DNA from 4 places in the Bacillus sp. YC2 genome. Region 1 is predicted to be linked to each of the others. Evidence: riboswitches for the same ligand, from Rfam matches in the RefSeq annotation. Region 1 holds a riboswitch; each other region holds the start of a gene.
The links. Region 1 has a riboswitch for S-adenosylmethionine ahead of KY305_RS07145 (bifunctional homocysteine S-methyltransferase/methylenetetrahydrofolate reductase). Riboswitches for the same ligand answer to the same signal wherever they lie in the genome.
Positions count from the first base shown of each region.

Region 2: linked by a shared signal. The riboswitch ahead of metK (methionine adenosyltransferase) and the one ahead of KY305_RS07145 (bifunctional homocysteine S-methyltransferase/methylenetetrahydrofolate reductase) in region 1 are both predicted to bind S-adenosylmethionine.
Region 3: linked by a shared signal. The riboswitch ahead of metN (methionine ABC transporter ATP-binding protein MetN) and the one ahead of KY305_RS07145 (bifunctional homocysteine S-methyltransferase/methylenetetrahydrofolate reductase) in region 1 are both predicted to bind S-adenosylmethionine.
Region 4: linked by a shared signal. The riboswitch ahead of mtnK (S-methyl-5-thioribose kinase) and the one ahead of KY305_RS07145 (bifunctional homocysteine S-methyltransferase/methylenetetrahydrofolate reductase) in region 1 are both predicted to bind S-adenosylmethionine.

Region 1 covers NZ_JAHXDO010000003.1:81,801-89,508, forward strand. The annotation lists gene KY305_RS07130 (BMP family lipoprotein) at 1-654, opposite strand, end outside; gene KY305_RS07135 (CvfB family protein) at 831-1,727, opposite strand; gene KY305_RS07140 (YajQ family cyclic di-GMP-binding protein) at 1,827-2,318, shown strand; SAM riboswitch class I at 2,419-2,542, shown strand; gene KY305_RS07145 (bifunctional homocysteine S-methyltransferase/methylenetetrahydrofolate reductase) at 2,633-4,474, shown strand; gene KY305_RS07150 (GNAT family N-acetyltransferase) at 4,561-5,001, shown strand; gene KY305_RS07155 (alpha/beta fold hydrolase) at 5,065-5,871, opposite strand; gene KY305_RS07160 (pentapeptide repeat-containing protein) at 6,099-6,725, shown strand; gene KY305_RS07165 (DinB family protein) at 6,844-7,347, shown strand; gene iolX (scyllo-inositol 2-dehydrogenase) at 7,417-7,708, opposite strand, start outside.
Region 2 covers NZ_JAHXDO010000005.1:18,404-26,111, forward strand. The annotation lists gene KY305_RS09930 (ABC transporter ATP-binding protein) at 1-304, opposite strand, end outside; gene KY305_RS09935 (ABC transporter substrate-binding protein) at 315-1,319, opposite strand; gene KY305_RS09940 (alpha/beta hydrolase family protein) at 1,461-2,234, shown strand; gene KY305_RS09945 (DUF2584 domain-containing protein) at 2,289-2,531, shown strand; gene pckA (phosphoenolpyruvate carboxykinase (ATP)) at 2,573-4,156, opposite strand; SAM riboswitch class I at 4,354-4,493, shown strand; gene metK (methionine adenosyltransferase) at 4,663-5,865, shown strand; gene asnB (asparagine synthase (glutamine-hydrolyzing)) at 6,010-7,708, shown strand, end outside.
Region 3 covers NZ_JAHXDO010000001.1:166,734-174,441, reverse strand. The annotation lists gene KY305_RS00875 (YusG family protein) at 1-36, shown strand, start outside; gene KY305_RS00870 (toprim domain-containing protein) at 105-464, shown strand; gene KY305_RS00865 (thioredoxin family protein) at 477-797, shown strand; gene KY305_RS00860 (SCP2 sterol-binding domain-containing protein) at 893-1,243, shown strand; SAM riboswitch class I at 1,357-1,463, shown strand; gene metN (methionine ABC transporter ATP-binding protein MetN) at 1,569-2,594, shown strand; gene KY305_RS00850 (methionine ABC transporter permease) at 2,587-3,255, shown strand; gene metQ (methionine ABC transporter substrate-binding lipoprotein MetQ) at 3,269-4,087, shown strand; gene KY305_RS00840 (carboxymuconolactone decarboxylase family protein) at 4,187-4,558, shown strand; gene KY305_RS00835 (YuzK family famiily protein) at 4,751-4,903, shown strand; gene sufC (Fe-S cluster assembly ATPase SufC) at 5,080-5,865, shown strand; gene sufD (Fe-S cluster assembly protein SufD) at 5,883-7,196, shown strand; gene sufS (cysteine desulfurase SufS) at 7,196-7,708, shown strand, end outside.
Region 4 covers NZ_JAHXDO010000008.1:136,763-144,470, reverse strand. The annotation lists gene KY305_RS14250 (pyridoxal phosphate-dependent aminotransferase) at 1-1,194, opposite strand, end outside; gene KY305_RS14245 (carbon-nitrogen family hydrolase) at 1,288-2,067, shown strand; SAM riboswitch class I at 2,162-2,318, shown strand; gene mtnK (S-methyl-5-thioribose kinase) at 2,429-3,613, shown strand; gene mtnA (S-methyl-5-thioribose-1-phosphate isomerase) at 3,620-4,681, shown strand; gene KY305_RS14230 (methylated-DNA--[protein]-cysteine S-methyltransferase) at 4,929-5,426, opposite strand; gene KY305_RS14225 (PAS domain S-box protein) at 5,423-7,642, opposite strand.

The DNA of each region.
Region 1 (7,708 bases):
AAACAGAACATCGGCCTTTTGATCAATCATTCGTTTGGCGATCTGCTGCCCAAGCTTGTCATTATCAAATGATCCGCTGATTTCAGACAGGACATGGATATTTGGTTTGATTGATTTCGCTCCTTCCAAATAACCTTTTTTAAACCGTTTAATGACGTCGGCATCTGAGCCGCCGATAAAACCGATCGTGCCGTTTTTTGTTGTCATGGCCGCCAGCGCTCCGGCTAAATAGCTTCCCTCATCCTCTTTAAAGGTAACGGAGGTGACATTTTTCAATTCGGACACTGAATCAATCAGCACAAACTGCTGGTTCGGATATTTTTTGGCGACCTTCTCTAAATCTGGCTGCATGCTGTAGCCAAGCCCCACAACAAGATCATTTCCTTCTTTTACAAGCTGGGTCAGTCCTTTTTCATATGTACCGGTATCCTTTATTTCTCTGTAGTCAAATGTGATGCCGAGCTCGTCTCTTGCTTTCATTAAGCCTTGAAAACCGGAATCATTAAAGGACTGGTCGCCAAGCCCATTGTCCGTCAGCATCATGCCGATTTTTTTCGTCGTGCGCCCGGCCGTTTCGTCTGTTTGGCTGTTTGCACATCCGGCTGCTCCGAGTGCGATCAGCAGAACAGCCGCAAATATCACGAGTTTTTTCATTGAAAATCTCCTTTACGGTTTTTTCTATATATCGGTCTGCATGTCAGGATATTTTATTTCAATAAAATATTTATTTTTATCGAAAACAAACATGAGGAGAAAGATAATCAGGGATATTGTGGTTTTAGAGGAAATAAAAAACACCGGTGGTATCCACCGGTGTTTTTGCAGAAAATTTATTGTTTTTCGTACGTCCAGCCGTCCTCCTGATAAACTTTGCCGTTTTTCATCAGATGGCCGAGCGCCCGTTTAAAGGCGGCTTTGCTTAAATTGAACCGCTCGCGGATATCGTCAGGATGGCTTTTGTCTCCGTAAGGCATGGCGCCGTTTCTCGATCTTAAATATGTCAGAATCTCTTCCGCGTCAACGGAAAGAGCGTCCTGCTTTCTCGGGAGAAGCGACATATTGACTGAACCGTCTTCCTTCACCTGAATGACACGTCCCGTCACACGGCTGCCGAGTCTCGGTTCTTCCTTTCTTTCAGAAGGATGAATAAACCCGCGGATTCCTTCATCAGTAATAATGAACGAGCCGGAAGCGATCAGCCTGTACACTGTGCCTGTCAGTTCTTTATTCATCATCTCTTCGTCTGCATCCGAAAATAATTCGCTGATGATGTCCTCCGGCGCCGGTTTGGCAAACATGCGTCCTCGGTTTGTCACCTTCAGCATGCAATACAGCCTGTCGCCTTTTTGCGGCCAGACGGATTCATACGGAGGAAGATGCTCTGTCGCTACGAGCGCGTCTTTTGAGAGGCCGACGTCGACGAATACGCCCATATCCTCCACCTTATCCGTCACTTCCACCCATCCGTAGTCATAAAAGCTGATAAGCGGCTTTTTCATCGTCGCGGCGAGCCTTTCCTGTGGGTCGACGTAAATAAACACCTCCACTTCGTCTTTATCTTCAATGTCCTCTGTGATTTCGCTGTTATGTAAAAGAACCGTATCCTCGCCGTCCGTTAAAAAATACCCGAAATCGGTTTGGTGATCTATACTCAACGTGAGCTGCTGCCCTGGTCTCATGTTATCGTCCTTCCTGCCTTCGCCCATATAGGCTGTTGTTTTTCTCATTTTTTCCAACAAACACAAATTCATGCTTTATGCTGTTGGACATTTCTCCTTATTCTACTATAATCAACACATAAGTGAAATGTTATAGGAGGTTTTCATATGGCAAAAGAAAGTTCTTTTGATATTGTATCCAAAGTTGAATTTCCCGAGGTGCAAAACGCGATTCAAATGACGCTGAAGGAAATCGGCACCCGCTATGACTTTAAAGGGTCTAAAAGTGACGTGACATTAGAAAAAGAAGAACTTGTGCTGATTTCTGATGACGAATTTAAATTAAACCAGCTTAAAGACGTGCTTAGCGGCAAGCTGATTAAACGCGAGGTTCCGACGAAAAACATCGAATACGGCAAAATCGAAAATGCCTCAGGGGGCACGGTGCGCCAGCGCGCGAAGCTTGTGCAGGGCATTGATAAAGACAACGCGAAAAAAATCAATGCCGTGATCAAAAACTCCGGCTTGAAGGTAAAATCACAAATACAGGATGACCAAGTGCGCGTGACCGGAAAAAACAAAGATGATTTGCAGCAGATTATATCAGCTGTCCGCGGGGCAGACCTGCCGATTGATGTTCAATTTATTAATTTTAGATAAATTGTGTGATTCCTATTGATTATTGTCTCTATTTTCGGTAAATTTGGAGAAAGGGATTTTCGGAGTTAACATTTGGAAACCCATGACAATTAAATGAACGTTCTTATCAAGAGAAGCCGAGGGACTGGCCCGACGACGCTTCAGCAACCGGTGTAATGGTTTATTAAAACCATGACCAAGGTGCTAAATCCAGCAAGCTTACAAAACAGCTTGGAAGATAAGAAGAGAGACAAATGATCAAAAAGTCTTCTTCTTAAGAAGACTTTTTTTATTTCTCTTTTTTCCTTGCTGAATGTGAATAAGGGAGGCAAATAATGGGACTATTAGAAGATTTGCAGCATCGGATTTTAATCGGCGACGGAGCGATGGGAACTCTGCTTTATTCCTATGGCATTGACAGGTGCTTTGAGGAGCTGAATGTGTCAAAGCCTGAGGAAATCAAACGGATACATAAGGCTTACGTGGAGGCAGGCGCAGACATTATTCAAACGAACACGTACGGGGCGAATTACATTAAGCTGTCAAGATACGGACTGGAAGATGAGACGAAAAAAATTAACCAGGAGGCGGTCAAAATCGCGCGTGCCTCCTCAGACGGCGCCTATGTGCTGGGAACGATGGGCGGCATCCGCACCTTTAACAAAAACGCCTACAGCCTTGAAGAAATCAAACGCAGCTTTCGGGAGCAGCTGTATCTCTTACTGCACGAAGAGCCGGACGGCCTTCTGTTAGAAACCTATTATGATTTAGAGGAGGCGCGTGAAGTATTAAAGATCGCGAGAAAGGAAACGGAACTCCCGATCATGCTCAATGTATCGATGCACGAGCAAGGTGTGCTTCAGGACGGCACGCCGCTTGGGGAAGCGCTCAGGTCGATTGCTGACATCGGCGCTGATATAACGGGCATTAACTGCCGTCTCGGCCCGTATCACATGATTGAAGCGCTCACCGAAGTGCCGATTTTCCGCGACGCTTATTTATCCGTCTACCCGAACAGCAGTCTTCCGTCTCTTGAAGAAGGCCGGCTTGTTTATGAAACAGACAACACTTATTTCCGTGAGAGCGCCGTTGAATTCCGCAAGCAGGGCGCGCGGATTATCGGCGGCTGCTGCGGTACGACGCCAAACCATATCCGGGCAATGGCGGAAGCGGTCCGCGGGCTTCTTCCCGTCACGGAAAAAGAGGTGAAAATCAGACGGGAAGAAGAGGTAATCACTGTCCGGGATGAACGGGCCGAACCGGGATTAAATGAAATAGCCGCGAAAAAACGTTCGATTATTGTGGAGCTTGACCCGCCAAAGAAATTGAATTTTGACAAATTTCTGCAAGCGGCAGCTGAATTAAAGGAAACCGGAATTGAGGCGCTGACGCTCGCCGACAATTCACTCGCGACGCCCCGGATCAGCAATGCCGCCTGCGGGTCTTTATTAAAGGAGCGGCTTGATATTCGTTCTCTCGTCCATATCACATGCAGAGACCGGAATATCATCGGTCTTCAGTCGCATTTAATGGGGCTTGATACCCTCGGACTGACCGATATTTTAGCCATCACGGGCGACCCCTCAAAAATCGGCGACTTTCCGGGGGCCACCTCTGTTTATGATTTAACGTCTTTTGACTTGATCAGACTGATTAAACAGTTCAACGAAGGCATCTCCTTATCGGGAAAACCGCTCGGTAAAAAAACCAGTTTTTCCGTGGCAGGCGCGTTTAATCCGAATGTCCGCCATCTTGACAAGGCAGTCAAAAGGCTGGAGAAAAAGATCGAGTGCGGCGCCGATTATTTCGTTTCCCAGCCCGTCTACTCAGAGCAGCAGCTCATTGACATTCATAAGGAAACGAAGCATCTTCAAACACCGGTATATATCGGGATAATGCCGTTAACAAGCAGCCGCAACGCGGAGTTCATCCATCATGAAATCCCCGGTATTAAGCTGTCAGACGGCATCCGCGAAAAAATGGCGCTTGCCGGAGAGGATAAACAGAAGCAGAAAACCGAAGGCCTTGCCATTGCCAAGTCCCTCCTTGACACGGCGTGCGAGCTGTTTAACGGAATCTATTTAATCACCCCTTTTCTCCGTTCTGATTTGACGTCCGAGCTTGCCACTTATATTAAGCAAAAGGATGAAAAGCGGACAAATGTCTATTTAAATTGATACGGGTAAAAATGAGGCCGCCTGATGTGACAGGCGGCCTTTTCATGGTACGATTAAGAAAAAGAGACAGATAAAGGAGAATGGCCATGCTTGAAGTAAAATTCATTACCGCAGAAGATACGTACAATATCAGACATAAAATACTGCGCCCTCACCAGACCATTGAGGATTGCAAATATGATCAGGACAACGTGGCAGGCGCTTTTCATCTGGGGGCGTTTTTCGAAGGGACGCTGATCAGCATCGCCTCTTTCTATCCGCAAGAACAAAAAACATTAAAGGAAACACCCGCCTATCAGCTGCGCGGAATGGCGACTCTCCCGGAATACCGCACACAAAAAGCTGGAAGCACATTAATTGCATACGCAGAACGGACACTGACAGATATGGGTGCGGCGCTTGTCTGGTGCAATGCCAGATATCATGTGAAAGGGTATTATGAAAAGCTCGGCTGGAAAAGCATCGGCGAAACCTTTGACATTCCGGGCATCGGGCCGCATCTGATCATGTATAAAAAACTTGCCTGACTTTCCGGCCGAGCAAGCGAAAGCCCTGATAAGAGAATATTTCTTATCAGGGCTTTTAACGCGTTATTCTTTGGCAAACCGGGTGATTTCTTCATTGAGACGGTCTTTTTCTTCATAGAAGATACCGTGCCCGCTTTCTTCAAAAGGAATGAAGCTCGCACTTTGAATCCGCCGCTTCAGCTCCTTCGCAAAATGAACGGAACAGACCTTATCCTTCACGCCGTGCATAATCAGTGTCGGCACTGTAATATCCATCAGCTCCTTGCGTAAATCCTCATCCCGCAAAGCGGCGGCGGAATGAAGGGTGCCGTAGGATGAGGCGCTTAAACCGAGATTCTGGAACCATTCCCTGAACTCCGGCGTTTTGCTTTTCGCAAAGAAAATACGGCTGAAATCCGCGAGCGCTTTCGGCCGGTCTTTTTTAAAATCGGCAATCAAATCATCAACGTCTTTTTTTCGAAAGCCGTACGGATAATCAGGCCGTTTTGTAAATGCCGGGGCTGCCGCCGACATTAAAATCAGCTTTTTAATATCCGCCCCTCCGTGTCTTGTCATGTAACGGATGGCGATGGCACCGCCCATCGAAAACCCGGCGAGCACCGCATCCTTCAGCTCCAGCGTGTAGATGACGGCCTTCACATCATCAGCCATCGTGTCATAATCATAGCCTTCAAACGGCTTGTCAGATTGGCCGTAGCCCCGGAAATCAATGCCGATGCAGCGGAACCCTTTTTTCGGCAGTTCATTCATCTGATATTCAAACATGTTGTGGCAGAGCGGCCAGCCATGCAGAAAAACAATCGGCTGTCCCTGCCCGATATCCTCGACAAATAAACTCACATTTTCTTCGGTTTGAACGTAGCATCCCATCTGTCATTCCCCCTATCCGTTTTTTCAGTCCCTTGCGGTTGACGCCGCTCCGCTTTTCCATTACGCTCTTTCAATAAGCGAAACACTCGAAAATCGGCGAAGATGTAAGGCACGCTTTGCAGGCGGTGCTGTATATGTTTTCTGATTATCATAAGAAAAACCGTTTCGATTCACTATATGTTTCAATCGCTGATTTCAGCTATTATTTTAGTAAAGGGAGTAAGTCGATGAATACGATACAAAAACCGAAAATTCCGGAGCAATTACCGCTTCTTTCTTTTAGTGAAGCGCTTAAGGAGGATCATATAAAGGAGGCGGTGATTGAAAATGGTTCAATCAGCGGAGATGACCTGCAGCACTTGTGTGCCGAGCAGGTGATTTTCAGAAATATGATCTTTACGGACGTCTCATTCAGACATATGGAATGTACGGATGTGCGGTTTGAAAAATGCGATTTGTCAAACACCGATTTCAGCGGGAGCATCATCCATAGAACGGTCTTTCAAAACTCAAAATTGCTCGGAGTGAATCTGGCCGACTGCACCTTGCGTAATGTGCGGTTTGAAGACTGCCATGCCAATTACAGTTCATTCAGCTATTCAAATATGAAACATGTACGCTTTGAACAATGCACTCTTTCTGAAAGTGAATGCAATGATGCCGCTCTTGAGCATACACAGTTTGATGCATGTCATTTGGACGGCGCAAACTTCATCGGCACTTCTCTCTTCAACATGGATATCAGCACATGCACCTTTGAGGATATGCACGTCTCGCTAGATAAGCTGAAAGGATGCCGCATAGCCCCCGCCCACGCCATTACTTTTGCGAGAGCGCTCGGGGCCATTGTCTAATGCCTATTACAGGACAATGACCGCAGTTTAATACCCTTCTCCAAGTATGCCTGCGAATGCATTAAAAAGGGATTTCCCCATAAGCGTTGAATTACAGAAAGGAAAAGGGGGAATGTGAATGTCTCAAATTCAAAAGCTCTATGACTATCACGTATGGGCCAATCAGCAAATATTTCAGCATCTGAAAAACGTGCCTGCTGTAAGCCTGAATCAGGAAACAGAAAGTGTTTTTCCGTCCGTCAATGCTGTGCTGCTGCATATGTGCCAGGCTGACTATTTCTGGCTTAAAACGCTTTATGGTGAAACGTACGAGCACATCATTCCAAGTCTCTCTCAATTTAAGGAGCTGCACGGAGATCACGATGCGATTGAACATAAGATGACGGCGCTTTATGAAGAATACGGCAAATTTTTAACGGGGCTGGAGGATACGGAAAGTTCGATCTCCATTTCTCACCCGCACTACGGAACACTTCATACGACATACGCCGATATCATCCGGCATGTTGTAAACCACGGCACATACCATCGCGGCAATATAAGCGCTATGCTTCACCAAATGGGACATAAAGGCGTACCGACTGACTATATTTATTTTTTATACAAAAAAAGCAAGGGCTGAGCTGCCCCTTGCTTTTAACTGTTTTTGAAGTCATAAAGATATGATTGCGCATCGGAGAAGCGGATACAATTATATTCCGGCATAGCGGATGCCTGCCGTAAGCTTCACAGGCTTTCCTGTTCTAAAGGAATCAGTCGCGGCAATGCCGATTTCTAAATTAATTGCGGCATCGACTTCTGTGACAATCGGTGTTTCCCCTTTTTGCACACATGCCGTAAAATGCTCAAGCTCCAGACGGTAGGCGTCTTTAAAGCGGGTTTGAAAGTCAGGAATAATGTCATAGCTGCTGCCAGCCTCCGTCAAAACGGTGACATGCCGGTTCCGCAGCGTTCCCACTAATATAGTTCCCGTTGTGCCGATA
Region 2 (7,708 bases), on a different contig from region 1:
GTAACCCGAGCAGCACATTTTCCTCAATTGATTTCCAAGGAAATAAATAATCCTGCTGAAGCATATAGCCGATATGATGTTCCTTATGATTCGGCACACTCCCTTCAATCAGCACCTGGCCTTCTGCGGGAGGGATAAGGCCGGCAATAATCGATAAGAGCGTTGTTTTTCCGCACCCGCTCGGCCCGAGAAAGGAGATGAAGTCTCCTTTTTCAATCTGGAAATGTATATCCTTCACGGCGGTTGTTTTTTCTTTCAGCGAGAAATAAGTATGAGTTACATGATCTACATGTAAAAAAGACATAATGGTCCTCCTATTGTTCTGAGGTGACTTTTTTGGCGATTTTTGTGTTTACCAGTTTGCTGTATGGAATATGTTTAGGCAGCTCCCCGGCTTCATCCATAATCGATTGGAGCTGTTCCCATTCGTCTTCTTGCAGAACGGGATTGGTTGAGAATGATTTTTGTTTCTTATAGCGGTTTATTGAAGTTTCAATAATGGCAGGGTCGGTATCTGTAAAGTCTTTTTGAATCGTTTTTGCAATGTCTTTGGCCGAGTGGCTTTCCACCCATTGCTGAGCCTTATGAATGGCCCGCGTGAATTTTTCCGCCGTTTTTTCGTTGTTCTTTAAATAGCTTTCTTTTGCCATAAAGGTTGTGTATGGCACTCGGCCGGAAGCTTCCCCGAAGGAAGCGACGATATGGCCGATGCCTTCCTTTTCAAACAGTGAGGCCGTCGGTTCAAACAGCTGCACATAATCGCCGGTTCCAGACGCGAATGCGTTTGATATATTGGCAAAATCAATGTTTTGAATGAGGTCAATATCTTTCTGCGGATCGATATGATGTTTTTTCAGGGCGTACTCACCGGCCATTTGGGGCATGCCGCCTTTTCGCTGGCCGAGAAATGTCTTTCCTTTTACATCGTCCCATTTGAATTGCTGCACATCCTTTCTTGCAACGAGAAATGTGCCGTCTGTCTGTGTCAGCTGAGCAAAGTTAATGACAGGGTCCTTTGCTCCTTGCGCCTCTACATAAATTGATGTTTCAGAACCGACTAACGCGATGTCAGATCCGTTTGACAGCAGTGATGTCATCGTTTTGTCGCCGCCCCATGTCGTATTGACAGTGACAAGAAGCCCTTCTTTTTTAAAGAAGCCTTTTGCTTTAGCGACATACAAAGGTGTATAAAAGATGGAATGAGTGACTTCTGCCACTTTCACCTTTGTCAGACTTTCTTCCTGCTTGCAGGCGGGGAGCAAAAGAAGAAGAAAAGCGCATATGACGAAGGCGCAGCCCGTTTTGAGCCATTTGTTCACGGTATAACCTCCTTGTGTTAAGCGTTAAAATAACCCTTTTTGCTTTACATATCGTATGATGGGTATAAAAAATGTGTGAGTGCCCATATTCAGGTTGGGAAAGAATAAAAAAACCGATAATGACAAGGAGGCTTATTCGTTTTGCTAGTTGAGAAGAGAAGATTTCCGTCTCCCAGTCGGCATGTCCGCCTCTATACAGTGTGTTATGTCTCTAAAGGATTAAAGGTGAAGGGGCTGATGGCTGAGCCGGCTGTGTCAGGGGAGTATGACGGTTTTTTATATTTGCGAGGCGGCATTAAAAACGTCGGCATGGTTCGGCCGGGAAGAATCATTCAATTTGCATCGCAAGGCTTTGTCGTGTTTGCGCCTTTTTACAGAGGCAATCAGGGAGGCGAGGGCAATGAGGATTTTGCGGGAGAGGACAGAGAAGACGCGTTTTCCGCATTCCGCCTGCTGCAAGAGCATCCGAGCGTAAGGAAAGGCAGAGTCCATATTTTCGGCTTTTCCCGCGGCGGGATTATGGGGCTTTTAACTGCGATTGAGATGGGGCGCCAAGCCGCTTCGTTCGTCTCATGGGGCGGCGTCAGTGATATGGTGCTTACGTATGAGGAGCGAAAGGACTTGCGGCGAATGATGAAGCGGGTGATTGGCGGCACGCCGAAAAAGGTTCCGGACGAATATAAACGCCGCTCACCGTTTGAAAAAGTAAACCGCGTCCATGCTCCCGTGCTGCTCATTCATGGTGAGGAGGACCAAAATGTATCAATTGAACATGCCCGCATGATAGAAGAGAAGCTGAAAGAGGCGGGCAAGCTGGTGGAAACATGGTATTACAGCGGTTTTACGCATTATTTTCCTCCGCACGAAAACAGGCGCATTGTCCGGCAGCTTACCAAGTGGATGAAATCAAAGTAAGACCAATGATTTATGGTATGATAAAGAAAAAGAGAACGAAAGGGGATTTTCATTTTGGGAATGCCTGTTGAATTTAATACAATGATTGTGACAAAAGGCAACGAAAAACGGATAGAGGAAAATATCTTCATCCTTGAAAAAGAGGGCTACCGCGTATATCCTCTTGATATTCCGATGGACGTGCGCAAAACGAAAACAGGCGAGAAATCGGGTACGGGAGAAGTCCAAAAGCTCGAATGGGCGAACGGACGGACAAGCATTACATACAGGCTTACCTCGCTTTACACTACAAACTAATGAACAATAGCCAAGGGCATTTGCGCCCTTGGCTTTTTTGGTTAAACGAGAGGTCCGCCCGTTTTGGCAATTGAGTCGGTATGTGAGAACTTTTTAAAATTTTCCTTGAACTCATGAGCGAGGAACAGCGCTTTTTCATTGTAGGCTTTTTTATCGCTCCATGTGTTTTCAGGCTGAAGGACATGGTCGGGCACGCCTGGGACATGAACAGGGCTGTGCAGGCCGAAGATACTGTCCGTCACCATGTCTGTCTGATCCAGTTTGCCTTCAATCGCCGCTTTTACCATCGCTCTCGTGTAGGACAGCTTCATGCGCTCTCCCTCACCGTATCCTCCGCCGGTCCATCCTGTGTTGACGAGGAAGACCTGAACGCCGTGCTCATCGATTTTCTTCCCGAGCATTTCGGCATATACGTGGGCCGGAAGCGGAAGAAACGGAGAACCGAAGCATGTTGAGAAAGTCGTTTGCGGAGATGTCACCCCGCGCTCGGTTCCGGCAAGCTTACTGGTGTACCCGCTTAAGAAATGATACATCGCCTGTTCCTTCGTCAGTTTGCTGATCGGAGGCAGCACACCGAACGCGTCTGCCGTTAAAAAGACGATGGCTGACGGGTGCCCGGCGAGGCTTGGAGACACGATATTGCCGATCATCTCAATCGGATACGCCGCTCTTGTATTTTCCGTGTAGAAGGAATTATCGTAATCCGCCTTATGCGTATTATCGTCAATCACAACATTTTCAAGCACTGAACCGAAGCGGATCGCGTTGAAAATCTGCGGCTCCTTCTCTTCACTCAAGTTAATACATTTAGCGTAGCAGCCGCCCTCGATGTTAAATACGCCGGAGTGTGACCAGCCGTGCTCGTCATCGCCGATCAATTTGCGGTTTGCATCTGCTGAGAGCGTCGTTTTTCCGGTGCCGGAAAGTCCGAAAAACAGGGCGACATCGCCTTTTTCCCCGACGTTGGCTGAGCAGTGCATCGGCAGGATATCCTGCGCGGGCAGCAGGAAGTTCATAATGGAGAATATCGATTTTTTCATTTCTCCGGCGTATTCCGTTCCGCCGATTAAAATGACGCGTTTTTCGAAAGAAACGATAATAAACGTTTCAGAATGTGTGCCGTCAGTTTCCGGGTCCGCTTTAAAATGCGGGGCGGAAAGAATGGTAAAGGGCTGAACCCCGGAGTCTCTTTCGTCTGTCTCAGGTCTGATAAACAGCTGGCGCGCGAATAGATTATGCCATGCAAACTCATTTACGACCGTAATCGGCAGTCTGTATTTTTCATCCGCACCTGCGAATCCCTCAAATACAAACAGTTCATCCCGCTGTTTTAAATAGCTGACGACTTTTGAATAAAGCCGTTCAAACGCTTCTTCTGAAATGGGCTGGTTTACCGGCCCCCAATCAATCTGATCTTCTGTGCTTTGTTCCCGGACGATAAATTTATCTTTTGGAGAACGGCCGGTGTATGCACCGGTAGTTGCGCGGACGGCGCCCGTTGATGTTAATGTTCCTTCATTTCGGCTGATCACTTTTTCGGTAAGTCTTGGGGCGGATAAATTATGATGCACATTCGGACTTGCGAGTAATGCCTGTAAGTCTGCGGTTAAATCAACTAATTTCATAAAAACCTTCCTTTGCCGGTTTATTTGTGTTTCGCTGAATGTGAAATTAGTATAACACATATATAAAAATAGTCTATACTATTTATTATTTTTTGTTTGTGTTTTTCCATTGCTTTCTGAAATTAAGGCGCGCAATCGCTTTAATTCATATTGACACCTTAAACACTTTTACGATAAGATATTTCATTGAGCGGATACTCTTATCCCGAGCTGGCGGAGGGACAGGCCCGATGAAGCCCAGCAACCGGTTTCTCTGTTAAAAAGCATGTGGAAACACTGTGAGAAACTAAGGTGCTAACCTGATGCAAGGTTCAATATTTTCCTTGAGCGATAAGAGTGAAAGGCACACAAACCAAACCCTTTCCTCGAGTGGAAAAGGTTTTTTTATTTCATAAAATATGCCAATTAACATTCTCTGATATAGTATGACATTGTATTAAGAGGGAGCGAGTTCCGTATCATATGAGAAGATCTTGGGATGGATCTTTTTTCAGGAGGAAAAATTCATGAGTAAAAACCGTCGTCTGTTTACATCTGAATCTGTTACAGAGGGGCATCCGGATAAAATCTGTGACCAAATCTCTGACAGCATTTTAGATGAAATTTTAAAAAATGACCCTAACGCGCGCGTAGCCTGCGAAACATCTGTAACGACAGGCTTAGTGCTGGTCAGCGGAGAGATTACAACATCAACATACGTTGACATTCCGAAAACGGTACGTGAAACGATTAAAGAAATCGGCTACACACGCGCAAAATACGGATTTGATGCGGAAACTTGCGCTGTTTTAACGTCAATTGACGAACAGTCAGCAGATATCGCGATGGGCGTCGACCAAGCGCTTGAAGCACGTGAAGGCACAATGAGCGATGCTGAAATCGAAGCAATCGGAGCGGGAGACCAAGGCTTGATGTTCGGTTATGCATGTAATGAGACGAAAGAGCTTATGCCGCTTCCGATCTCACTGGCCCATAAATTGGCGCGCCGTTTAAGCGAAGTCCGCAAAGAAGACATTCTTCCGTACCTTCGCCCGGACGGTAAAACACAAGTAACAGTTGAATATGATGAAAACAACAAGCCGGTCCGCATCGATGCGATCGTTATTTCCACTCAGCACCACCCTGAAATTACGCTTGAGCAAATCCAGCGCAATCTGAAAGAGCACGTCATTAATCCGGTCGTGCCTGAGGAACTGATTGATGAAGAAACAAAATACTTCATTAACCCGACAGGACGCTTCGTTATCGGCGGACCTCAAGGTGACGCGGGGCTTACAGGCCGTAAAATCATCGTTGACACATACGGCGGCTATGCACGCCACGGCGGCGGCGCATTTTCCGGTAAGGATGCGACGAAAGTAGACCGTTCTGCGGCATATGCAGCGAGATATGTAGCGAAAAACATTGTTGCAGCCGGACTTGCGGATTCATGTGAAGTGCAGCTTGCATACGCAATCGGCGTTGCGCAGCCTGTTTCCATTTCAATCAACACATTTGATACCGGAAAAGCTTCTGAAGAAAAGCTGATTGAAGTCGTACGCAGCAACTTCGATCTGAGACCGGCCGGCATTATTAAAATGCTTGACCTGCGCCGCCCGATCTATAAGCAAACGGCTGCTTACGGCCACTTCGGACGTCATGATGTGGACCTTCCTTGGGAGCGCACTGACAAGGCGGAAACGCTTCGCAAAGAAGCACTAGGAGAATAATTATATAGCCGCTTACTTAAGCGGCTTTCCCTTTTTGTAGATGCTGTCATGTTTATTTTTTTACATAACGTGAAACAAATGATTGAGCAAAGCGTCTATAAAAAGGGGGTCCAATTAGAAAATTACACTTATGGAGGCTATATTATGTGTGGATTTGTCGGTGTTTTTAATAAGCATCCATTAACTCAAACCGCAGATCAAGAAGAGCTAATCAAACAAATGAACCAAATGATCGTTCACCGCGGTCCTGACAGCGATGGGTATTATCATGATGAGCACGTCGGCTTCGGCTTCAGACGGCTCAGTATTATTGACGTAGAAAACGGCGGACAGCCTTTATCATATGAAGATGAAAAATATTGGATCATTTTTAACGGCGAAATTTATAACTATATTGAATTGAGAGAAGAGCTTGAAGCAAAGGGCTACACTTTCAATACAGATTCCGATACCGAAGTTCTGCTTGCGACATACCGCCATTATAAAGAAGAAGCGGCTTCAAAGCTTCGCGGAATGTTTGCGTTTCTGATTTGGAACAAAGCTGACCAAGTCATGTACGGCGCGAGAGACCCGTTCGGAATCAAACCGCTGTACTATACAACGATTCAAGACAAGGTGTATTTTGCTTCAGAAAGAAAAAGTTTAATGGCCGCTCAGAACGGAATTGACCTTGATACAGCTTCTTTACAGCAATATATGTCTTTCCAATTTGTTCCTGAACCGGGCACACTTGACGCTGAAGTGAAAAAAGTGGAGCCGGGCAGCCAGTTTACAATCCGTCCGGAAGGCGACATTGCGTTTAAAACGTATTTCAAAGCGAACTTCAAGCCTGTTCAGTCAGATGAAGATAAGCTTGTTAAGGAAGTCAGAGACGCGATTTTTGACTCTGTGAAAGTTCATATGAGAAGTGACGTTCCTGTCGGCTCGTTTCTATCCGGCGGTATCGACTCTTCTTTTATCGTCTCTGTAGCGAAAGAGTTTCACCCCAACCTGAAAACTTTTTCTGTCGGCTTTGAACAGCAGGGCTTCAGTGAAGTTGATGTAGCGAAGGAAACAGCCGCTGCGCTCGGTATCGAAAACATCAGCAAAGTCATTTCTCCTGAGGAGTATATGAACGAGCTTCCGAAAATCGTATGGCACTTTGATGATCCGCTTGCAGATCCTGCGGCGATTCCGTTGTATTTCGTTGCGAAAGAAGCGAAGAAGCATGTAACGGTTGCCTTATCTGGTGAGGGTGCGGATGAGTTATTCGGCGGTTATAACATTTACCGTGAGCCGCTGTCCCTTAAACCGTTTGAACGCATCCCGTCCGGCCTGAAAAAAATGCTTCTTCATGTTGCAGCTGTCATGCCTGAAGGAATGAGAGGAAAAAGTCTCTTAGTCCGCGGCTGTACACCGCTTGAGGATCGTTATATCGGTAATGCAAAGATTTTTGAAGAGCCTGTGAAGAAACAGCTGCTGAAACATTATAATCCGCAGCTTTCATACCGTGATGTGACGAAGCCGTACTTTACGGAAAGCAGCACATACAGTGATATTAATAAAATGCAGTATGTCGACATTCATACGTGGATGCGCGGCGATATTCTGTTAAAGGCCGATAAAATGACGATGGCGAATTCATTGGAATTGCGTGTGCCGTTCCTTGATAAAGTCGTGTTTGATGTGGCTTCTAAAATTCCTGATGAACTGAAAACGAAAAACGGTACGACGAAGTACCTCTTGCGCAAAGCCGCTGAAGGGGTAGTGCCTGATCATGTGCTTAACCGCAAAAAACTCGGCTTCCCTGTGCCGATCCGCCATTGGCTGAAAAATGAAATGAACGAATGGGTGCGCAATATCA
Region 3 (7,708 bases), on a different contig from region 1:
TACGTGGATTGCGACTATGAAAGCGGCTGGTGTTAACAGTTGGCGGTGAATTTCACTGCCTTCTTTTTCAATCCGAGGCTAAAAAAACCGGCAGGTGATGCGCAATGAATATCGGCGATGAAGAGAAAGTCTTAATCGTAGAAGGAAAATCAGATAAAATCAAAGTCAGGGAAGTGCTCAGTGAACCTCTGGACATTGTCTGTACAAACGGAACGATCGGCCAAACGGAATTGGAGGATTTAGCGGACCGTTTGTTTGACAAAGATGTTTATATCTTAGTTGACGCAGACGATTCGGGAGAAAAATTAAGAAAGCAGCTGAAACGGGAGCTTCCCGAAGCCCGCCATATCTGCATTGACAGAACGTACAAGGAGGTTGAGGCGTCTCCAAGCCACCATCTTGCATCGGTGCTCCTCGGCGCCGGCCTGAATGTGGACCCCGTATTTTTAAAAAGAAAGACCTGAGGTGGTAATCAAATGAAAGAACTCCAAGAAAATGAACTTGAATCAATTGAAGATGATGTGTATCTCCTGTACTTGTACACCCCATTTTGCGGCACGTGCCAGCTGGCTTCCAAAATGCTTTCTGTCGCGGAGGAAATGCTGCCCGGCGTCGCCTTCTATAAAAACAACGTGAATTATTCCCCCGTCTTCGCTAAAGCCTATCAGATTGAGAGTGTCCCGTGCTTTTTGCTGTTTAAAGACGGAAAGCTTGTTGAGAAAGGATATGCATTCCGCTCCGTTTCCTATTTATACGAGCTGATTAAACAAAAAACATCTCAAACGTCTCCTATGTGACATTTTTTATAGGAAAATGTCGTCCGTTTTATAAAGGGTTCTCCCCGTTAAAAGAGAACTTTGTATGTATGGCCAATAAACGGGAGGTTATACGAGTGGAGAAAATAGAAGTTTTAGAGAATGACGGACAGCATCTGTTTTTGAAACCCCTATTACATACCTCAACGCTGCTGATTACGTTCCAAGGTGAAACAGAAGCTTTAACGGTCTCAATAAACGGGCAGGGAGAAATGAGAAAAACCGCTGTTTCAGCAGAAGAGTCTAACTTGACCTTTTACGGAAACCAAACAGAAATCATTCATTTGCTGCACGGCAACATTTCCCTGCAAAAGCTCATTCAAAGCGGAAGATTGAAAGTAAAAGGATCATTCAGAGCCCTGTTGAAACTGGAAGCCATTCTGTGGCTGACAAACGGATTTTTTCAAACAATCAGCAAAAGGCCTTAAAACCTGCCAATCTACTATGTGAAAATAACTACCATTATTTATTTTATTGACTTTTTATCATTCGCCATGCTATCCTACATTAAGAATTTCCGGACGAAAAGACGATATGTTTTCTCTTATCAAGAGAGGTGGAGGGAAGTGCCCTATGAAGCCCGGCAACCGTCAACTATGTTGAAATGGTGCCAATTCACTCGAAGCGATCTGCTTTGGAAGATGAGAGAAAGGCCTTTTTCAATAAGCCTTTCTGCTCAATTGTGCAGAAAGGCTTTTCTTTTGCGGAGAATTCCGGAAGATTTCTTAGAATAGTGTAAGGCAGGTGATTGCTTTGATCCATCTTCAAAATGTTTCAAAAATTTACAAAGCGAAACATGGGGATGTCAATGCTGTCCAAGATGTCAACCTCGATATCAAAAAGGGCGAAATTTTTGGAATTATAGGATATAGCGGAGCTGGTAAAAGTTCCTTAATCCGTCTTCTGAACGGTCTTGAAAAACCGACTTCAGGAACCGTGGAAGTCGCGGGGACGGAATTAAATAAAGTAAGCAGCCGCGGTTTAAGAAAAGCGCGCCAGGAAATCAGCATGATTTTTCAGCACTTTAATCTTCTTTGGTCGCGCACCGTTCGGGATAATATTATGTTTCCGCTGGAAATTGCCGGCGTGAAAAAAAGAGAACGGATTCGCCGTGCTGATGAACTGATTAAACTGGTCGGATTAGAAGGAAAGGAAAAATCGTATCCTTCCCAGCTGAGCGGCGGTCAAAAGCAGCGTGTCGGAATCGCGAGAGCGCTCGCCAATAATCCGAAGGTCCTTCTTTGTGACGAAGCGACGTCAGCGCTTGACCCGCAGACGACAGATTCAATTTTAGATCTTTTATCCGATATAAATGAAAGACTCGGTTTGACGATTGTGCTTATTACCCATGAAATGCACGTCATCCGTAAAATCTGCAACAGAGTCGCCGTCATGGAAAACGGAAAAGTCGTCGAAGAAGGCGAAGTGCTTCAAGTCTTCAGAAATCCGCGTGAACAGATGACAAAGCGTTTCGTTCAGCAGGTCACCGAGCCTGAGGAAACGAAAGAAACCATTCAGCATCTGCTTCAGGAAACGGCGACAGGAAAAACGATTCAGCTTTCGTTTGTCGGGCAGGCTGCAGAACAGCCTCTCATCACTGAGATGATCAGAAACTTCGATGTGGATGTCAACATTCTGCAAGGTAAGATTTCACAGACGAAGGACGGGGCGTACGGTTCTTTATTCATCCACATTGACGGACAGGAAAAAGAAGTAGAAAATGTGATCCGGTTCATTAAAGACAAACAGGTAGAAGCAGAGGTGATCACAAATGTTTGAAAAATGGTTTCCGAACGTTGATGTAAGTGAACTGTGGACCGCAACTTATGAAACCCTCTATATGACGATTATCGCTTTACTCTTTTCTTTCGTCATCGGGGCTGTCCTCGGCCTTCTGCTCTTTTTAACAGGCAAGGGAAGCTTATGGCAGAATAAAGCGATTAACAGTGTGATTGCGGCAGTGGTTAACGTATTCCGGTCTATTCCGTTTCTTATTTTAATTATTCTGCTCCTCGGTTTTACTAAGTTTTTGGTCGGATCGATTTTAGGTCCGAATGCGGCTTTGCCCGCTTTGATTATCGGCTCTGCGCCGTTTTATGCCCGCCTTGCGGAAATCGCGCTCCGGGAAGTTGATAAAGGTGTCATCGAAGCTGCCAGATCAATGGGAGCGAAGACATCGACGATCATTTTTAAAGTATTGATTCCTGAATCAATGCCTGCGTTAATCTCAGGCATCACCGTTACAGCCATCGCCCTGATCGGTTCGACCGCTATTGCCGGAGCCATCGGTTCAGGCGGACTCGGAAACCTTGCATATGTCGAAGGGTACCAGTCAAATAATACGGATGTAACGTTTGTGGCAACGGTATTTATTCTCATCATCGTCTTTATCATTCAGATTATCGGTGATGTCATCACAAATATAATAGACAAAAGATAAGGGAGGATTTACATTGAAAAAGATTGTGTTAAGTGCGTTGCTGCTTGTTTTTGCAGGAGTTTTGGCTGCCTGCGGATCGAGTGCGGGCTCAAATAAAAAGGAAATTGTTGTTGCCGCGACAAAAACACCGCATGCTGAAATTTTAAAAGAAGCGGAGCCGTTATTGAAGAAAAAAGGCTATACATTAAAAGTCAAAGTGCTGAACGATTACAAAATGTACAACAAAGCATTAGCTGATAAAGAAGTGGATGCAAACTACTTCCAGCATGTTCCTTACCTTGAGCAGGAAATGAAAGAAAATAAAGATTACAAACTCGTTAACGCCGGCGCAGTTCATCTTGAGCCGTTCGGTATTTACACGAAAAAATATAAATCATTGAAAGACCTGCCAAACGGCGCGACAATCATCCTGACAAATAACGTCGCTGAACAAGGCCGTATGCTGGCAATGCTTCAAAAAGCCGGACTGATCACATTAGATCCGAAAGTAAAAACAGTTGACGCAACAACGAAAAACATCACAAAAAATCCGAAAAACCTGACGTTCAAAAAAATCGCGCCGGAATTAACGGCAAAAGCATATAACGAAGAAGAAGGCGACGCGGTCTTCATCAACGTCAACTATGCGATCCAAAACAAATTAAACCCGTTAAAAGACGCGATTGAAGTAGAATCAACGAAAAACAACCCATACGCAAACATTATCGCCGTGCGCAAAGGTGAAGAAGATTCAGCAAAAATCAAAGCGCTTATGGAAGTTCTTCACTCTAAAAAAATTAAAGACTTCATTGAGAAAAAATACGACGGAGCCGTGCTCCCCGTATCTGAATAAAGACGAAAACCCCGGATGAACAATCCGGGGTTTTTTTGGGTATTAATCGCGGAACTGTTCATAATAAAGAAGAATGTTACCGAATGGAGGGATTATGAGTTGAATCAATATCATAACAACGGCGGAAGCGTACATGACGCATTAAAACAATACAAAGAGGGGTTAGGCGTATTTGAACAAAAAATGCCGATGATGGGCCGGAAGTTTAATGAATTTACTGAGCAGTGCTTCTCAGCGGATTCTTTGACAGAAAAAGAAAAGCAATTAATCGCTCTCGGCATCAGTATTAACGCCCAAGATGAATTTTGTATGATTTATCATACGAAAGGATGCATGGACCAAGGCGCGACAGAAGAAAATATCCTTGAAGTTGTAAGCGTCGCTGCAGCCTTCGGCGGAGGGGCCGCTCTCAGCCAGGGCGTAACCCTCGTGCAGCAGTGCATTCAGGAATTCGGAAATACCGCGCATTAGAAGGAGCAAATGTTTGAATGCTTCCCATAGACGCAGCTCGCAGGCCGCATCCGGCATATCCGAAAGTATTCAGGGGCACACTCTCTTTGGCTGCCGCAATGAATCATTGTTACAATGGAAACAAATAGATGAAGGGATTGATTCATTATCTGCACCAGCCAGGACAGACTGGACCTTGACTATACGTCGGAAATGGAAAAAGCGATGCAGCAGTCATACGGCATCGGCTATGAAGAATACGGACGGCGTCTTTCAAAAAGGATGGAAGTCGAACGGCAGAGGGAGCGGGAATATCAAAAAAGCAAGCTCCTCGCAGCGCAGTTTAATGAGAAAATCGGTCTGTAAAAAAGGGTGGGATTCCACCCTTTTTCTGTTTCAAACAGCTTTAATTACGTTAAGATCTTTGATAAACTTTAGAAATGTTCCGGGTAATATAAAAAGTTGTATTTACATTTCATTTGTTATAAAATTAGAATGAGAATAAATTGAGAATAATGATTATATATTTTGGAGGTATAGATATGGCTGCTTCAACATTAACGATCAAGGATCTTCACGTTGAAATCGAAGGGAAAGAGATTTTAAAAGGTGTAAACCTTGAAATAAAAGGCGGCGAGTTCCACGCTGTCATGGGACCGAACGGTACCGGTAAATCCACGCTTTCAGCTGCGATTATGGGGCACCCTAAATACGAGGTCACAAAAGGAAGCATCACGCTTGACGGCAAAGACGTATTGGAAATGGAAGTAGACGAGCGCGCGCAAGCCGGCTTGTTCCTTGCAATGCAATATCCGAGCGAAATCAGCGGTGTGACAAATGCCGACTTCCTTCGTTCAGCGATTAACGCACGCCGTGAAGAAGGCGATGAAATTTCTCTTATGAAATTCATCCGCAAAATGGACGAAAACATGGAATTTTTAGAAATGGATCCTGAAATGGCGCAGCGCTATTTGAACGAAGGTTTCTCAGGCGGGGAGAAAAAACGCAACGAAATCCTTCAGCTTATGATGATTGAGCCGAGAATCGCCATTCTTGATGAAATCGATTCAGGTCTTGACATTGACGCTTTGAAAGTCGTTTCTAAAGGAATCAACAAAATGCGCAGCGAAAACTTTGGCTGCTTAATGATCACTCACTACCAGCGCCTTCTGAACTACATCACGCCTGATGTCGTTCACGTTATGATGCAGGGCCGCGTAGTTAAATCCGGCGGTGCAGAGCTTGCACAGCGCCTTGAAGCGGAAGGTTATGACTGGATTAAACAAGAACTTGGCATTGAAGACGAAACTGTAGGCCAAGAAGCGTAAGCGTTAGGGGGATTAACATGACATTGGAAACTAAACTATCCGTAGATCAGGACTATGTCAAAGGCTTTTCCGAAAAGCATCAAGAACCTGCCTGGCTGAAAAACCTGCGCTTACAGGCTCTTGAAAAAGCTGAGGATCTGCCGCTGCCTAAGCCTGACAAAACAAAAATTACAAACTGGAACTTTACAAAGTTCAACAAGCATACAGTAGAAAATGCGCCGCTTTCTTCTTTAGAAGATTTAGCTGACGAAGCAAAAGTGCTGATCGATATCGAAAACGAAGACAAAACGTTATATGTACAGCGTGACCAAACGCCGGCCTTCCTTTCTCTGTCTAAAGAGCTGAAAGACAAAGGCGTTATCTTTACGGACATCTTAACGGCTGCGCGTGAGCACAGCGATCTCGTTGAAAAATATTTCATGAAAGACGGCGTAAAAGTCGACGAACACAAACTGACTGCTCTTCACGCGGCGTTAGTGAACGGAGGGGCATTCCTTTATGTTCCTAAAAATGTTCAAGTGGAAACGCCTGTACAGGCTGTTTACGTCCATGAAAGCAATGACACGACGCTGTTTAACCACGTGCTCATCGTTGCTGAAGACCACAGCTCCGTCACTTATGTGGAGAACTACGTCAGCACGGTGAATCCGAAAGAAGCCGTATTCAACATTATCAGTGAAGTCATTACAGGTGATAATGCCAGCGTGACGTACGGTGCGGTTGACAACTTATCTGCGGGTGTCACAACATATGTAAACCGCCGCGGATCTGCACGCGGACGTGACAGCAAAATCGAGTGGGCGCTCGGACTGATGAACGACGGCGACACGATTTCTGAAAACACGACAAACCTCTATGGCGACGGCACTTACGGGGATACGAAAACCGTTGTTGTCGGAAGAGGGGAGCAGACGGAAAACTTTACGACGCAAATTATCCACTTCGGTAAGGCTTCAGAAGGCTATATCCTGAAGCACGGAGTTATGAAAGATGCCGCTTCTTCCATTTTTAACGGAATCGGCAAAATTGAGCACGGTGCGTCTAAAGCAAACGCTGAACAAGAATCACGCGTTCTGATGCTCAGTGAAAAAGCACGCGGAGATGCAAACCCGATCCTATTAATCGATGAAGACGATGTAACTGCAGGGCATGCGGCATCTGTCGGCCGTGTGGACCCGATCCAGCTTTACTACTTAATGAGCCGCGGAATTTCGAAAGAAGAAGCAGAGCGCTTAGTCATTTACGGATTCCTTGCGCCGGTGGTAAAAGAGCTTCCGATTGAAGGAGTTAAGAAACAGCTCGTTTCCGTTATCGAAAGGAAAGTTAAATAATGAATATCACTGATATTCGTGAACAGTTCCCGATCCTTCATCAGCAAGTGAACGGACATGATCTCGTGTATCTTGACAGTGCGGCGACTTCCCAGAAGCCGCGCGCTGTTATTGAAGCAGTGGACCAGTATTATAGTCATTATAATTCTAATGTCCACAGAGGCGTCCATACTCTTGGAACAAGAGCGACAGACGGCTATGAAGGAGCGCGTGAAAAAGTCCGGAAGTTTATCAACGCGAAGTCAATGGCTGAGATTATTTTCACAAAAGGCACGACAACTTCACTGAATATGGTGGCGCTGAGCTACGCCCGCGCCAACTTAAAACCCGGTGACGAAGTGGTCATCACCCAAATGGAGCATCATGCGAATATCATTCCGTGGCAGCAGGCTGTTAAAGCAACTGGCGCGACTTTAAAATATATCCCGATGCAGGAAGACGGCACGCTTTCGTTAGAGGACGTCCGGCAGACTGTCACCAGCCATACGAAAATTGTGGCGGTCGCTCATGTG
Region 4 (7,708 bases), on a different contig from region 1:
TCTTGTAATGTCAATGCTTTTTCGGGCGAAAAGATTTAGTTTTCCGATCCGGTCCGCCGCCTCTTTAAGTCTTTCTTCACTTGTCAACAGACCGACTCTGATGTAGCCCTCGCCCCATTTTCCAAAGCCGTTTCCCGCTGCGACCGCGACATTGGCCTTTTCCAGAAGCAAGTCTGAAAATTCCTGTGACGTATAGCCGGCGGGCACAGGCAGCCACGCGAAAAAGGAGCCGGCCGGGGCCGTCACTTCCCAGCCGATATCGCGGCAGGCCGTGATCCACGCATTGCGCCTTGATTCATACCTGTCATTTTGCTCGGCGACACACGTCTGATCCGCTAAAAGAGCCGCTGCCGCAGCCTGCTGGACCGCAGGGAACAAACTGACAAACATGTGGTCTTGGTACAGGTTGATCGCTTCGATGACTGATCTGTTCCCAATGGCAAATCCAACCCGCCAGCCCGCCATATTGTAGGTTTTTGACAGCGTGTAAATTTCAATTCCGGTTTCTTTTGCTCCGTCTGTCTGCAGGAAACTCAGCGGTTTGTGCCCGTCAAAGCCGACGGCCCCGTAAGCGAAATCATGAACGGCGCAAATGCCGTTTTCCTTTGCGAAGCTGACCGTTTCCTCAAAAAACTCCGGTGTCGCCACAGCCCCGGTCGGATTATTCGGATAATTGAGATACAGGAGCTTCGCTTTTTTTCGCACTTCCGCAGGAATCGCGTTGTAATCCGGGAGGAAATCCCTTTCTTTCGTCAGCGGCATCATTTCCATTTTTGCTTTCGCCAGGGCAACGCCTGACCAGTAATCAGGATAACCGGGGTCCGGCACCAGAATCGTATCACCCGGGTTTAACAGGCATTGCGGAAGCTCAACAAGCCCTGCCTTGCCGCCGAACAATACGGCTACCTCAGTTTCCGGATCGACAGTGACGCCGTACTCTCTTTCGTAAAAAGCCGCTGCTGCCTTTTTAAAGCTGTAAGAGCCGCGGAATGATGAGTATTTATGATTTTCCGGCCTTTCAACAGCGCGTTTCATTTCTTCTACGATATGCTGAGGAGTAGGCTGATCAGGGTTGCCCTGCCCCAAGTTAATTACGTCTTCGCCTTCTTTCAGCTTTCGGTTCACCTTTTGCACCAAAGATGCAAAAAATTGTTCAGGCAAATGTTTCAGTACATCAGAGAATTCAAAGTTCATATTTTCACCTTCTAAAAATTTCTTGAAATGATAGTCCATCATCATATATGGTTAAATAAAAAAAGTAAAGAAAAACTTGGGGAGTTGTAAAAAATGAAATGGATCGTTTCTTGTTTGCAATTTGATATTTCATATGGAAATCCTTCAGAAAATATGAAAAAAGCAGAATCTTTCATCGAACGAGAAAGCCGCCATGCCGATGTTTTAGTGCTTCCTGAATTGTGGACGACAGGCTATGACCTTACACGCCTTGATAAATTGGCTGATGAAAACGGTGAAGCCTCAAAGCAATGGCTCCGGCAAACGGCGAAAACATATAACGTGCACCTCGTCGCCGGATCGGTTGCGGTTAAAGAAGGAGATAACGTCTATAACACGATGTACATCGCCGATAACAACGGACAGATCAAAAAACAATATCAAAAAGCGCATTTGTTTCAGCTGATGGATGAACACCTGTATTTATCAGCCGGCAGCAGTGATGGTTGCTTTGAGCTTGACGGCGTAAAGTGCGCCGGGCTGATTTGTTATGATATCCGCTTTCCCGAGTGGGTCAGAAAACATACGGCGAAAGGGGCGAATGTGCTGTTTATTTCTGCGGAATGGCCTCTTCCCCGCCTCGATCATTGGAAAAGCCTGCTTGTCGCAAGAGCGATTGAAAACCAATGTTTTGTCGCGGCTTGTAATTGCACGGGTTCTAATCCCGATAATGAATTTGCCGGCCACAGCCTGATTATCGACCCGTGGGGACGGGTTTTAGCCGAAGGGGGACAGACAGAAGGCGCCGTTCGGGCGGAAATCGATGTATCAGAAAGCGCGGCTGTACGCAGCACCATTCCCGTCTTTAATGATTTGCGGAGTGATTTATATTAATTTTCCGAAAAAAACGTTGACAAAAAGATCAGGCTCCTGTTAGTATTTTCATCAACTGATTAATTCGAATTATTATACAACTCAATATATTTTTCTCTTATCGAGAGTTGGGCGAGGGATTGGCCTTTTGACCCCAACAGCAACCGACCGTAATTCCATTGTGAAATGGGGCGCGTGATTTTTGCGCCGAGACGATTTGTCTCTTAAGGCACGGTGCTAATTCCATCAGATTTTTATCTGAGAGATAAGAGGCGGACGTTACTGTTTCAGCCTCCTTCTCTTCAGAGAAGGGGGCTTTTTTTACGGGCCTATTCTCCGGACAACATCTTTTTACACCACTACATAATTGGAGGGGAAATCCATGCCAGCAACGAAAACAAGTGTTTATGAACAATTAACCGAAAGCTCAGCTGCCGCGTTAGCCGTTAAGCTCGGCTTATTCCAAAGCAAAAGCACATTAACGTGCCGTGAAATCGGCGACGGCAATTTAAATTACGTCTTTCATGTTTATGACAAAGAAAACAATAGAGGACTGATTATCAAACAAGCAATTCCTTATGCAAAAGTCGTCGGTGAAAGCTGGCCGCTTACCATCGACCGCGCAAGAATCGAAAGCAGCGCGCTGATCCGCCAAGGAGAACATGTGCCTCACCTCGTTCCGTCTGTGTATTATTCAGATACAGAGATGGCTGTGACCGTTATGGAAGATCTCTCCCGCCTGCAAATTTCAAGAAGAGGATTGATTGAGGGTAAAAACTACCCAAATTTATCAGCCCATATCGGTGAATTTCTCGGAAAAACGCTTTTTTACTCATCCGATTATGCGCTTGATGCAAAAGTGAAACAGCAGCTCGTAAAGCAGTTTACGAATCCGGATCTCTGCAATATTACAGAAAGGCTTGTCTTTACAGAGCCGTTTCTTGACCATGAGACAAATGATTTTGAAGAGGAGCTTCGCCCTTACGCAGAAAAGATTTGGAACAATTCCCGATTAAAAATGGAAGCAGCCGAGCTGAAATCCATATTTTTAACATCAGCCGAAACATTGGTTCACGGGGACCTGCATACGGGAAGCATATTTGCCGGTGAACATGAAACAAAGATCATTGATCCCGAGTTTGCCTTTTTCGGGCCGATCGGTTTTGACATCGGCCAGTTTATCGCAAACCTGCTGTTAAATGCCCTCAGCCGGGACGGTGAAGACAGACAGCCTTTATATGACCATACAGCGGCCGTATGGGAGACATTTGTGAAAACGTTTAGTGAGGCGTGGGAAAAAGACAGTCTCACCTCCTGCAGACACCGGCTTCACGAAACGCTTCAAACCGCATTTGAGGAAGCCGTCGGTTTTGCCGGATGCGAGCTGATCCGCCGCACAATCGGGCTTGCCCACGCGGCCGACTTAGATGAGATTGTGCCGTTTGACAAACGTATTGAAAGAAAGAAATTGGCACTTGAAATCGGCGCCTTTTATATTGAAAACCGAAAAGAACTGAAAAGCATCACTGAAGTTTTGGAACAATTTAAGCTCCGCGTAAAGGAATGATATATCATGACGAATGAATTTGCCATCCCGCGTTCTGTTGAATGGAAGGAAACACACATTAACATTTTAAACCAACAAAAGCTCCCGGAGATCACTGAATATGTGGAGCTGACGACGAAAGAGGATGTATTTGATGCGATTGTCACACTAAAAGTAAGAGGCGCTCCGGCCATCGGCATAACCGCGGCGTTCGGACTCGCTCTTTGCGCTAAATCGATAGAAGCTGCGGATGTTTCTGACTTCCGCCGGCAGCTTGCATCCATCAAAGAATATTTAAACAGCTCAAGACCGACGGCTGTCAACTTGGCGTGGGCGCTTGACAGGCTTGAGAGTTCCATCAGCCGTGCCATTTCAATCAATGAAGCGAAAACCACTCTTGTCCATGAAGCCATTCAAATCCAAGTTGAGGATGAAGAAACATGCCGGATGATCGGCCAGAATGCCCTGCACCTTTTTAAAAAAGGCGATCAGATCATGACCATCTGCAATGCAGGTTCGATTGCCACAAGCCGCTATGGCACAGCGCTTGCGCCTTTTTATTTGGCGAAGCAAAAGGATCTCGGCCTCCATATTTACGCATGTGAAACACGGCCGGTATTACAGGGATCACGGCTGACGGCATGGGAGCTGATGCAGGGAGGAATTGATGTGACCCTCATTACAGACAGCATGGCCGCCCATACGATGAAAGAAAAACACATTTCAGCTGTTATTGTAGGCGCTGACAGAATCGCTAAGAACGGTGATACGGCCAACAAAATCGGGACGTACGGTCTCGCGATTTTAGCCAATGCGTTTCAAATTCCGTTTTTTGTCGCCGCCCCGCTTTCCACATTTGATATGCAGATTGAGAGCGGTGATCAAATTCCTATTGAAGAACGAGATCCTGAAGAAGTAAGGCAGATATCCGGCGTGCGCACCGCTCCTGAAAACGTACCCGTATTCAATCCCGCCTTTGACATCACCCCCAATCATCTGATTTCGGGTATTATTACAGAGAAAGGGATTGTGACCGGTTCATATAAGGAAGAAATCGAGCAATTATTCGCAGATTGCCAGATCATCTGAAAAACCGCTGATGATACTGCCTCCTCTTCAGGCAATGTCAGCGGTTTTTTTGTTTACACAATTTGACCATTTCATCTCTTTGGACGGCTGATATCAGATGCAATTTCAGAAACAGCTCTGCATAACCGGCTATTTTTTCCGGACGGCTCAGCTTCATCAGACTTCGTCCTCCTTTTTCGTCAGACCAACTCTTTTTACTTAATAAAATAATATGTCAGACGTAAAAAAACGGAACGTGCCATATGCTTTATTTTTCTTTGTAGGATATTTGTTCGAGGTTTAATAAAACGGCTTTTACATCAGTCTTGCTGCCCGCGTATCCCGTTAAGGCACTATTTTTGCCGATTACCCTGTGGCACGGAATAAAAATCGGAAGCATATTGCGTTTGTTGGCTTGTCCGATGGCGCGCACCGCTTTTGGATTGCCGATTGCTTCGGCAATATCGGCATAGCTTCGTGATTCCCCGTAAGGAATCATGGCAAGTGTGTCCCACACTTTTTCTTGAAAAGGTGTGCCTTTTTGTCTCAGCGGCAGAGAGAAATGCTTTCTTTTTCCGGAAAAATAGTCTTTCAGCTGTTTTTTTGCCTCCGTTAACAGGGCGGTTTCACGCATTTCAGTCTGAGGGGATGATTGTTCCCATTCCGCAAAATCGTCCCCGCTCAGAAAAAGGCCGGTGATAAAGCCTTCTTCCTCTGTGATCATGATAGTTCCAAGCGGTGTGTCCGCACTTGTAAAGCAGGTCATTCGATATTCCTTCTTTCCTCTTTGTTCTGCCGGATCGGGAGCGTCAAATGAAACACGGTTCCTTTTCCTTCTTCACTTTCAACATGAATACGGCCTTGGTGTTCTTCGATGATTTTGTAGCTGACCATCAGCCCGAGGCCCGTTCCTCTGTCTTTCGTCGTGTAGAACGGTTCTCCCAAACGTTTCAGTTTGTCCTCTGGGATGCCAGTACCTTCATCTTGTAATGAAATCTGAATGTGATCTTTATCCGAAGGCTGAATGGTCACGTAGATATTACCGCCGTCGGGCATGACTTCGATTGCGTTTTTTAAAATATTAATAAACACTTGTTTTAATTGATTGGGCTCACAGTAAATCGGAGGAATGTTTCCGGTCAGATTTAAATGGATCTGCACATTGACAAGGTTGGCCTGGGCGTTCAGAAGATCAGCCGTGTCTTTCATAATCTGCGTCACATCTTTTTCTTCATACAATATGGCCTGCGGTTTTGCTAAAATTAAAAATTCGGTGATAATAGACTCGATGCGTTTTAATTCTGAGGTAATGACGTTAAAATACAGGGAATACTCACCTTCAATGCTTCCTTTGAGAAGCTGAATGAATCCTTTCAGCGCCGTCATGGGATTTCTGATTTCGTGAGCGATGCCTGCTGCCAGCTCCCCTACGACGTGCAGGGTGTCGGATTTCCGAAGCCGCTCCTCCAGCTCTTTGCGCTCCGTGACATCTTTAAAGATGGCAAGATTCATATTTTGAATGATATTCCGCTTGAAGGAAAATTCCAGTTTGCGGTGATCGCTGCTGCTTAATAAAAAGGGGATTTCATTATCCATTCCTTCTAAATCAATCTCTCTTGCGGGAACGCCCGCGTTTTCAATATCAAAAGAAGAAAGAATGTCAGGCACGGCGTGTGTTTTCAGCTCTTCATGCGGTATGCCGAGAATGCGGCTGGCCAGCGGATTCGCGTCGATAATGCGGAACTGGTTGTCAAATAATACGTTGCCGTCCATGGAGCCGTTAAATACTTTTCTGAATTTCAGCTCGCTTTCCCTCAGTTCTTTTTCCATTCGCTTACGGTCGCTGACATTTCTTAAAATCGTCAAATGCTGGCCTTCGAGTATCGTCCGTTTTGACGTGAATTCAAGCTCTTTATATTGTCCGTTCCCCATCTGAAACAGCATTTCTTCCCGGATTTCTCCGTATTTTTCGTATTTCTTTTTGATATGTTTGTATTTTTTCTGCGGATCGGCGATAAACGTACATAAGTACCGCTTCAGAAGCTCGTCCATCGGCAGCTCAAAAATTCGGCATGCCGCTTGGTTCGCCTTGGCGATTTTTCCGTCGTCAGACCAAATCACGATGGCATCCATGGCGTTTTCAAAAATTTCGCGGAAGCGCTCTTCGCTTTTAAAGAGTTTTATTTCCATCGACCGTTTTTCCGTTATGTCTCTCATAATGGACATATAAAACCCGCTGATTAAGTTGGAAGTGATCGTAAACTCAAACAGCTTCTCCTTACCTGACCGGAGCTTGACGGGCAGCTCTCCCTTGGCTTTTCCTTTCCTGCGGAGGGTATCCCAAATGTCCTTCAGGTGCACGTTGTTTTCGCCGTCCGTAAAATGCTGGAGTGACAAATGAAACAGCTCGTTTTGGTCTATCTCGAAGCTTTTGCAAAAAGAGAGATTTGCATCAATAAATCCCCCATCCTTGTCAAACAGCACAATTCCGTCAACAGCCCTGTCAAACAAATCTTTGAACAGCTGTTCGTTCATTGAGAATTCCCGCTCCAATATTTTTTTAGAGGAGATGTCCCTCATCACCACAAAAAAATAATCCTCCCCAATTCCGTCCCTGGCAAGGAATTCAATGTATTTAGTCGCGCCGCTGTCCAGCTTAATCGGCACCTCTTTCCATAAGAAGCCCTTATCTAAAAATTTCTTGACGGCCGCGTTCAATTCTTCCTGAGGGACAGAATATAAAAAATCGAGGACGGAGCGGTTGATGAGGCCGTCTGCCTCAATCTGCATCATCCGTGCCGCAGCCTCGTTCGCCTGGACGATTTTCATTTCCTTATGGCAGATGAAAATGGCATCAAGCGTGTTGTTCATTATGATATGATACCGGCTCAAATCATTTTTCAGACGGTCATTTTCCTCCTTCAGCCGCTTCAGCTGCTCTTGCAAAGATTCCTTTGTTTCCAAATCCAGAGTTTCAGCCATTCAGTACACTCCTTCTTCAAAAAACCTATCCTTCAATATTTCTACAAAATCCTCCGTCTTCCTTCA